2 regions of the Lysinibacillus sp. C5.1 genome follow, and region 1 is predicted to be linked to the other one. Evidence: riboswitches for the same ligand, from Rfam matches in the RefSeq annotation. Region 1 holds a riboswitch; the other holds the start of a gene.
The links. A riboswitch is a leader RNA that binds a small molecule or an ion and turns the genes downstream of it on or off. The one in region 1 is predicted to bind cyclic di-AMP.

Region 2: it holds a riboswitch for cyclic di-AMP, as region 1 does, so the genes downstream of both, I5435_RS01175 (APC family permease) here and I5435_RS15060 (TrkH family potassium uptake protein) in region 1, are expected to answer to the same signal.

The regions. Positions count from the first base shown of each region.
Region 1 is NZ_CP066226.1:3,084,857-3,089,077, reverse strand. It holds gene I5435_RS15065 (potassium channel family protein) at 164-820, opposite strand; gene I5435_RS15060 (TrkH family potassium uptake protein) at 846-2,183, opposite strand; cyclic di-AMP (ydaO/yuaA leader) riboswitch at 2,312-2,454, opposite strand; gene rpsU (30S ribosomal protein S21) at 2,710-2,883, shown strand; gene I5435_RS15050 (NfeD family protein) at 3,236-4,221, shown strand, end outside.
Region 2 is NZ_CP066226.1:241,620-245,840, forward strand. It holds gene I5435_RS01170 (Nramp family divalent metal transporter) at 1-1,047, opposite strand, end outside; cyclic di-AMP (ydaO/yuaA leader) riboswitch at 1,367-1,512, shown strand; gene I5435_RS01175 (APC family permease) at 1,687-3,510, shown strand; purine riboswitch at 3,729-3,830, shown strand; gene I5435_RS01180 (xanthine phosphoribosyltransferase) at 3,962-4,221, shown strand, end outside.

The DNA of each region.
Region 1 (4,221 bases):
TCGTACAGGTTTGCTTCTGTAACAAAACGTAGATGAGATAAAACTTAGCTGATAAGGCAAACGCTTGTGGATAACAACACCGTAGTGAAAATCAACGGTAAAGCAATAAAGTGTTAGATTATTGGTAGTCAATCTAACACTTTTTCTCATTTTGCTAATTAGCCTATTCAATATTGGAAAATTGCGCAATATCTTTACGATGACCAATCATGACTAAAATATCTTCTTGTTCAATTAATTGTTCTGGAGATGGAGAGATAATGATATCTACTCCTCTTACAATGGCAATAACACTGACATTGTATTTAGCACGTAGATCTAAATCGCGTAAATTTTTATTAGCCATTTTGGGAGGAATCATTATTTCTTCTATACTATAGTCTTTCGATAACTCAATATAATTTAACATATTAGGGGAGAGCAACTGATTTGCTACTCGCTCACCCATATCGCGTTCAGGATAAATAATCCAATCTGCGCCTACTTTATCTAATACTTGCCCATGTCTTTTCCCAAGCGCTTTAGCAATAATTTTTTTTATGCCAAGTTCTTTTAGCAATGAAACAGTTAAAATACTGGATTGCATATCGTTACCTATAGCAACAATGACACAGTCGAAATTTCCTATTCCGATGGAGGTTAGCGCCTTCTCTTCAGTCGTATCCGCAACGACTGCATGTGTTACATAAAGCTCGGCATCTTCAACCCGCTCCTCGTTAATATCGATTCCAAGCACCTGTTGGCCAGCTTCATGTAATCTTCTAGCAACACTTACTCCGAATCTACCTAAGCCGATGATGGCATATTGATTGATGGTCATAGTCGTTAGCTCCTCTTGAATTTAATTAACCGATCATTATATTTCCTTTTGGATGATGGAAAGCTTCTGGCTTTCGTCGTTTTGTAATAGCAAAAGCAATCGTTAGAGGACCAAGTCTACCAGCAAACATTGTTAAAATAATGAGTATACGACCAGCAGGCGTCAATTCAGGAGTTAGCCCCATGGAAAGTCCAACAGTACCAAAGGCAGATGTAGCCTCAAACAAATACATCATAAAACTATGTTTTTGTTCGGTAATGCTAAGAAAGATGGTGACAAACACCACAATGACCATCCCGCACATTGCCACGGTTAATGCCTTTAAAATGGTTTCAATCACAATTCTACGACGAAATAAAACAACATCTTCCTTCCCTCTAATTTGCGCCCAAAGCGTAGCAGCTAAAACGGCAAACGTTGTTATTTTAATCCCACCAGCGGTAGAACCAGACCCTGCTCCGATAAACATCAATAAAATAGTTAAAAACAATGTAGAGTGAGTCAAATCTCCGATAGGTAAAGTATTCGATCCAGCAGTCCTTGGTGTAACAGCCTGATAGAAAGAGCCTAAAATTTTACCCATTCCCGTTAAATCACCAATTGTTTTACTATTGCTATATTCAAATAAAAATATTAAAAGGGTAGAACCCACTGTTAAAATAACTGTGGCTGATAATACAATTTTAGAATGGACCGAAAGACGCTTTGTTTCACGATATTCATATAACTCATTCATGACGATAAACCCTAAACCACCAATTGTAATCAGCGCACAAATGGTTAACACAACAAATGGATCAGCTACATACGCTGTTAAACCTTGAAACCCTCCCATTAAGTCAAAGCCAGCATTATTAAAGTTCGAGATCGAGTGGAAAAAACCAAAGTAAATGGCTTTGCCAATCGGCATATCAAATGAAAATCGAATCGATAAGATAAGCCCTCCAATTAGTTCAATAAGTGCTGTAAATAACAAAATTCTTTTCACCAATTTCACAAGACCAGCCATCGAAATATTATTAAAGGCTTCTTTTAACAATAGCCTTTCTTTTAAAGAGATTTTTTTCCCTAACAACAAAAATAATAATGTTGCAAAAGTCATAAATCCTAAGCCCCCGATTTGAATAAGAGCCAGAATAACGATTTCACCAAACATTGTAAAGGTGTCTCCTGTATCAACTACAATTAAACCTGTTACACATGTGGCGGAAGTAGCAGTAAACAAGGCATTTAAAAAAGGTAGGCCATTTCCATCCTCTGTAGCAATCGGCAAAGTGAGCAAACATGCCCCAATAAAAATAATAATGGCAAAACCAAGTACAAGAATTTTTGGTGGACTTAAATAATGTATCAATTTTTTCATCGATGTCTCCTAACTGTTTACAAAACATGTGAGCCTTTCATATCCATATTTGGGCATAAGAAAAAGACCCTCATGGTTAGAATGTTGGATTGGGCATCACAAAAAAACTAATGAATGGTGGTCTTTATGACCTCCTTCGCTTTAGCCGACGAAGTTAGCTGACGGGTAGGATGGCGAAAGAGAACTCATCCCTTCTACATATGCAGAATTAACCCCAAAATATTGGGTCCTCCGTACTCACAAAAAATTTGAGATTTGGCTGTTATGAAATTGAATGGGATTATTTTACGCCCAACTAATATTTTTTGTAAAGCCCTTATTTAAAATAAAATTTCTTCACCTTATTGTTCACGTTAAAGCGCTATAAAATTCGGACAAAGTGGGTGTAAAAAATTCTCTGAACTATTTCGAATACTTTCTATTGACCGTTAAAAGACAATACGGTATAATTTTTTAGTACACAACAGTTAGTTATTAGCCTAATTCGATTGTGTATTGACGTGTGTTCGGAGGGAGGGAAAGAGAGATGTCAAAAACTGTCGTTCGCAAAAACGAATCGCTTGAAGATGCTCTTCGCCGCTTCAAACGTACTGTATCAAAAAGTGGTACAATTCAAGAAGTTAGAAAGCGCGAGTTCTACGAAAAACCTAGCGTAAAACGTAAAAAGAAATCAGAAGCTGCACGTAAACGTAAGTGGTAATTTAATTTCCCATTAAAAATCCCTACGTTCAAAACACGCAATTGTATGATTCACTGAGCAGACAATGATATACCTGGAATTAATTGCACTAGCGATTAATTCTGGGTATTTTGCATGATGCTCCATTTTGCGGTACATATTCGAAAAAAAGGCCGAATGAAGTCACTCAAGATTTCATTCGGTTTTTTCATATCCATTATCAACACAACTATTAAATCCATCCAACCGAAGATAAAAAACAACCTTTCATTAAAATTTCACTGTATAATAAAAATAAACAATATTTTGTGAAACTTATTACAAAGTCTCTCGTATATACAGTAGAGAAGCATGTTAGAAGGGAGGGAAAAAGATGCGACAAAAAAGGAGAATACTAAGCTATATCATCATCATTTGGATGACAGTTTTGGTAGCGTTTCCATTGACTACAGCTTTCGCGAGTAGCAAGGTTTACCACGTACCGATTCATGATGAAGTAGAACGTGGACTTCACGCATTTTTGGAACGAGCTTTTAAAGAGGCAGAAGAAAATTATGCAGAAGCGATTGTACTGGAGATACATACGCCGGGTGGATTCGTCAATGCAGCTAGTGACATCGCCATGCTTATGGATGCCACAGAAATTCGTACAATTGCTTTTATTAACAAAGATGCGCATTCCGCTGGTGCTTTTTTAGCCTTACATGCAGATGAAATATATATGGTACCAAATGGAACAATTGGCGCAGCGGCTGTCATCGATTCAGTGGGGAATGCAGCGGACAATAAGGCGCATAGTGCGTGGTTAGCACAAATGCAGGCAGCAGCCGAAACATCTGAACGTGACCCGAAATATGCATTAGCAATGGCTGATCCAAAGATTAATTTGCCAGAATATCGTGCTGGGGGAGATAATTTATTGACATTATCTGCTGCAGAAGCAAAAAAGGTCGGCTATTCTGAAGGAACGGTTGCTAACTTTCAAGAGCTTTTGGCGGTAACGGGGCTAAAAGGTAGTGATATTGTACCGATTGAGCCAACATTCGCTGAAAAAATTGCTCGTTTTATTACGAACCCGCTAATTATACCTATTTTGTTGTCCGTTGCTAGTTTAGGGCTTGTTATGGAGCTCTATTCGCCTGGATTTGGCGTTCCGGGTATAATGGGGTTGTCAGCTCTCGGATTATTTTTCTTCGGTCATATGGTGGCAGGCTTTGCAGGATATGAAACATTGTTACTTTTCATCGCAGGGCTAGCCCTCGTTATCGCAGAATTTTTTGTCCCCGGAGGCATTGTTGGTATTTTAGGTGGTGTGCTTATAATACTTAGCTTGCTGCTAGCAGGTGCGAATATAACACA
Region 2 (4,221 bases), 1.8 Mb from region 1:
AATAATGACCAATGGTGGAATCATTGTAATGGCTCTGCGCAAATAGAGAGGAATTCTACGCTGGATAAAGCCTTGCATGACAACATCTCCTGCTAGTGTACCGACTGAAGAACTTGCAAGTCCTGCAATAAGAAGACCAAGGCCGAAAGAAACGGCTGCCATAGGGCCAAGTGCATCTCGTAATCCGTTATAGGCAATGTCTAAATCCTCAACTACTAATCCTTGCGTATGGAACACCGCTGCTGCAATAATCAGCATGCTCATATTAATCGCGCCGGCAATAATCATTGCAATTACAATATCAATAAACTCGAAACGGAAAATACGTCGTTTTTCATTATCATTACGACCAATAACGCGATTTTGTGTTAAAGAAGAATGTAAATAGATTGCATGCGGCATAACAGTAGCTCCTAAAATACCTGTTGCAAGTAATAGGGAATCGACTCCATCGAAATGTGGTGTCAGCATTCCGAGTGTCACTTCACCCCAATTTGGTTGGGCTAAAAATGTCTGGAACGCAAATGCGAGCACTACAATTAGCACCATACCAGAAATACCAGCTTCGAAGGCTCTAAAACCTCTGCGTTGTAGCTCTAAAATGGCGAATGAGCCGACTGCCGTAATTAGTGCCGCTGGTAGCATTGGGATGTTAAATAATAAATATAGACCGAGGGCAGCACCGATAAACTCTGCAAGATCAGTTGCGATAATTACAAGTTCAGCCTGTATCCATAAAAATATTGAAGTTTTTTTAGAAAAGTTCTCTCTTGCTATTTCCGGCAAATTCTTTCCTGTTGCAATGCCAAGTTTTGCTGATAAAGATTGAATTAGTACAGCCATTAAGTTGGAAAAGGCAATAACCCAAAGAAGTAAATAACCGTACTGTGAGCCAGCCGTAATATTTGTGGCAAAGTTGCCGGGATCTATATAGGCAACCGCTGCAATAAATGCCGGACCTAGAAAGGGTAAAATCCGTTGCCAGCCTTTTATGTCGCCATCTAAAACAGCTTCGGCTGCCGACTTATTAATCGGTTTATAGGCCATGTTGTTCCCTCGTTTCAAAAAGTATCGTAAGTGAAATAAAGTTTCCTATAGGAAAATAATGATACTACTATTCTATAGCTAGAACTGAAAAATGTGAAGAAGTTTGCTCAATTTTTTTAGCATTGCCAAAAAACAAAGGGAAATCACTGCTGAAATGAGTTAAATCGCGGATAAAACCATGGAAATCAGCAAAAATAATCCGAAACGTATACCAGTAATGGGCTTCTACATATAAGGAAAAAATTTACGAAAACCGTATAATCTGTTCTTTACTTTTTATTAATACAGGCGTAATATGACATCATTATAAAAGTTTCAAATTTCTAAATCGCTGAAGCAACTAAACGCGGGGGACCCAATTTTGATGGATTGTCTCTACAATTCTTGGGGTGAATCTCTTTACAAGAGTAGGGCTACTCAGGCCCGAATCCGACAGCTAACCTCGTAAGCGTTAAGAGCAGAAAAGTTGGAGCTTGTCAGACGTTACAACGTCTACAAGTCGTATTTAGTGATGACTTGTAGACGTTTTTTGTTGTCATTTGGCACCCAAAGCCCCAGTAGCTAGAAAGAGCGATTATGCAAAGGTGTAATTGATTTAGAAAGGCGAAACACACTCTAAAAATCTAGAAGGTGTTAAAAATGAAATCCTCATTCAAACGTTATGTTATCGGTAAACCATTGAGATCCGATGCATTAGGGGAACAAAAGCTTAGTAAAACAAAGGCATTGGCTATATTATCATCTGATGCATTGTCATCAGTAGCATACGGACCAGAGCAAATTTTACTTGTGCTCATGACAGTAAGTACGGTTGCCTTTTGGTATTCGTTACCGATTGCAGCAGGTGTAGTGGTGCTACTTGTGGCACTCACGTTATCCTATCGACAAGTTATTTTCGCCTATCCACATGGTGGTGGAGCATATGTAGTGTCCCGCGAAAACTTAGGCGTTAATGCAGGTCTTGTAGCGGGTGGGTCATTACTCGTTGATTATATTTTAACGGTTGCAGTAAGTGTTTCTGCGGGGACAGATGCTATTACCTCAGCATTCCCAAGTTTACATGCTTATAATGTACCGATTGCAGTGTTTTTTGTTATTTGCCTAACACTATTAAATTTACGTGGTGTTACAGAATCAGCATCCGTTTTAGCGTATCCCGTATATTTGTTCGTTGTTGTGATGTTAATGCTTATTGGAATAGGTATCTATAACGTCGCAACGGGGCAAGTTCCTGCTGAGTTGCATCCAAAAATCGGGACGCCAGTTGCGGGCATTAGTTTGTTTTTATTATTAAAGGCTTTTGCTTCAGGAAGCTCGGCATTGACGGGCGTAGAAGCGATATCCAATGCTATCCCGAATTTTAAAAGCCCTGCACCAAATAATGCAGCGAAAACGCTATTAGCAATGGGGAGTATATTAGCCGTGCTGTTTATTGGTATTGTGGGCTTAGCCTATTTCTACGGAGTTGTACCGAACGCTCAGGCAACGGTTGTCTCACAAATTGCCGAAGCGAGTGTTGGACGCAATGTATTTTATTATATCGTGCAAGGTACGACAGCTATGATTTTAGTGCTTGCTGCCAATACGGGTTATTCAGCCTTCCCTTTACTCGCAGTCAATTTATCAAGAGACGGCTTTATACCAAGAATTTTTCAAATTCGTGGAGATCGCCTTGGCTATTCTAACGGGATTATGATGCTCGGATTAGCAGCGATTGTCCTTATTGTGTTGTTCGATGGTGCTACAGAGCATTTAATTCCTCTTTATGCAGTAGGTGTCTTTATACCATTTACATTAGCGCAGACTGGAATGATGCGAAAATGGTGGCGTGAAAAGCCAAATGGTTGGGTGATGAAATTCGTTATAAATACAATAGGTGCAGCCATTTCCTTTGTAGTGGCGATGATGTTCTTTGTTACAAAATTACCTCAAGTATGGCCAGTATTTATCTTTTTACCAATGATTATTTGGATGTTCCATCGCATTAAGCAACATTACAATGCAGTCGGAGAGCAACTACGACTAAATGGAGAAGCATTGCCGATAGTAGATGGAAATGTTTTTATTGTACCGGTAGCGGGGATTACGAAAGTGGTAGAAAATTCACTGCATTATGTGCAATCATTGAATGTAGAAAAAATTATAGCCTTTTATGTAGCATTTGATCAGGCTGATGCCAAAGCTTTTGAAGAGAAGTGGAAGGCATGGCAACCCGATATACGTCTCGTTACGTACTATTCGCCATATCGAAGCATTACGCAACCTTTAAAAAAATTTATTGATAAGGTAGAACACCAATATGCGAAAACGGGCTATCAAGTAACTGTGGTCATTCCACAGTTTTTACCGAAGAAAGGTTGGCATCATATGCTACACAATCAATCGAGTCTATTAATTCGTACATCGCTGTTATTTCACAAAAATGTCGTCATTATGACAGTACCTTTCCATTTATCTAAATAATGACTAGCAAGGTCGAAAATAGTCTGATATAATCAGAGCATTGATTGCAAAACACGAACGTTTACCATGAAATAATGTGTAAATACCATTAAATTCCGAAAATTTAAACTTTTTTCAGTGGTAGATATAAGCATCTGCCGAAAGAAGATATGCATCTGCTTATTATGCATATTCATATTGAAATTATAAAAATGGATATTTATAATAAGAAAGTTCAACCAGCTTAATACTGTTTCACTCATATAATAGCGAGAATATGGCTCGTAAGTTTCTACCGATTTACCGTAAATGAATCGACTATGGGTAGCATTGCTTTAGAAAAACTCATACTAGCGATGATGTTTTCTATTAGTTTCGACGTTTTTGCGCTGAATGCCTTGCTCCACTCGTAGATGAATGGAATCAAAGTATTCAGCGTTTTTATTATTTTATGAAAGAAGGAAAAGCAGCAATGAAGTTATTACATGACAAAATTATGCAGGAAGGTAAAGTTTTATCTTCGTCTGTATTAAAAGTTGATTCTTTTTTAAATCATCAAATCGATCCACAGCTTATGAAAGAAATTGGGCACGAGTTTGCAAATCGCTTCTCTGATGAAATTATTACAAAAGTGCTAACAATTGAATCTTCAGGAATTGCACCTTCTGTAATGTTAGGTCTTGAAATCGGTGCACCGGTAGTATTTGCCCGTAAACGTAAATCTTTAACATT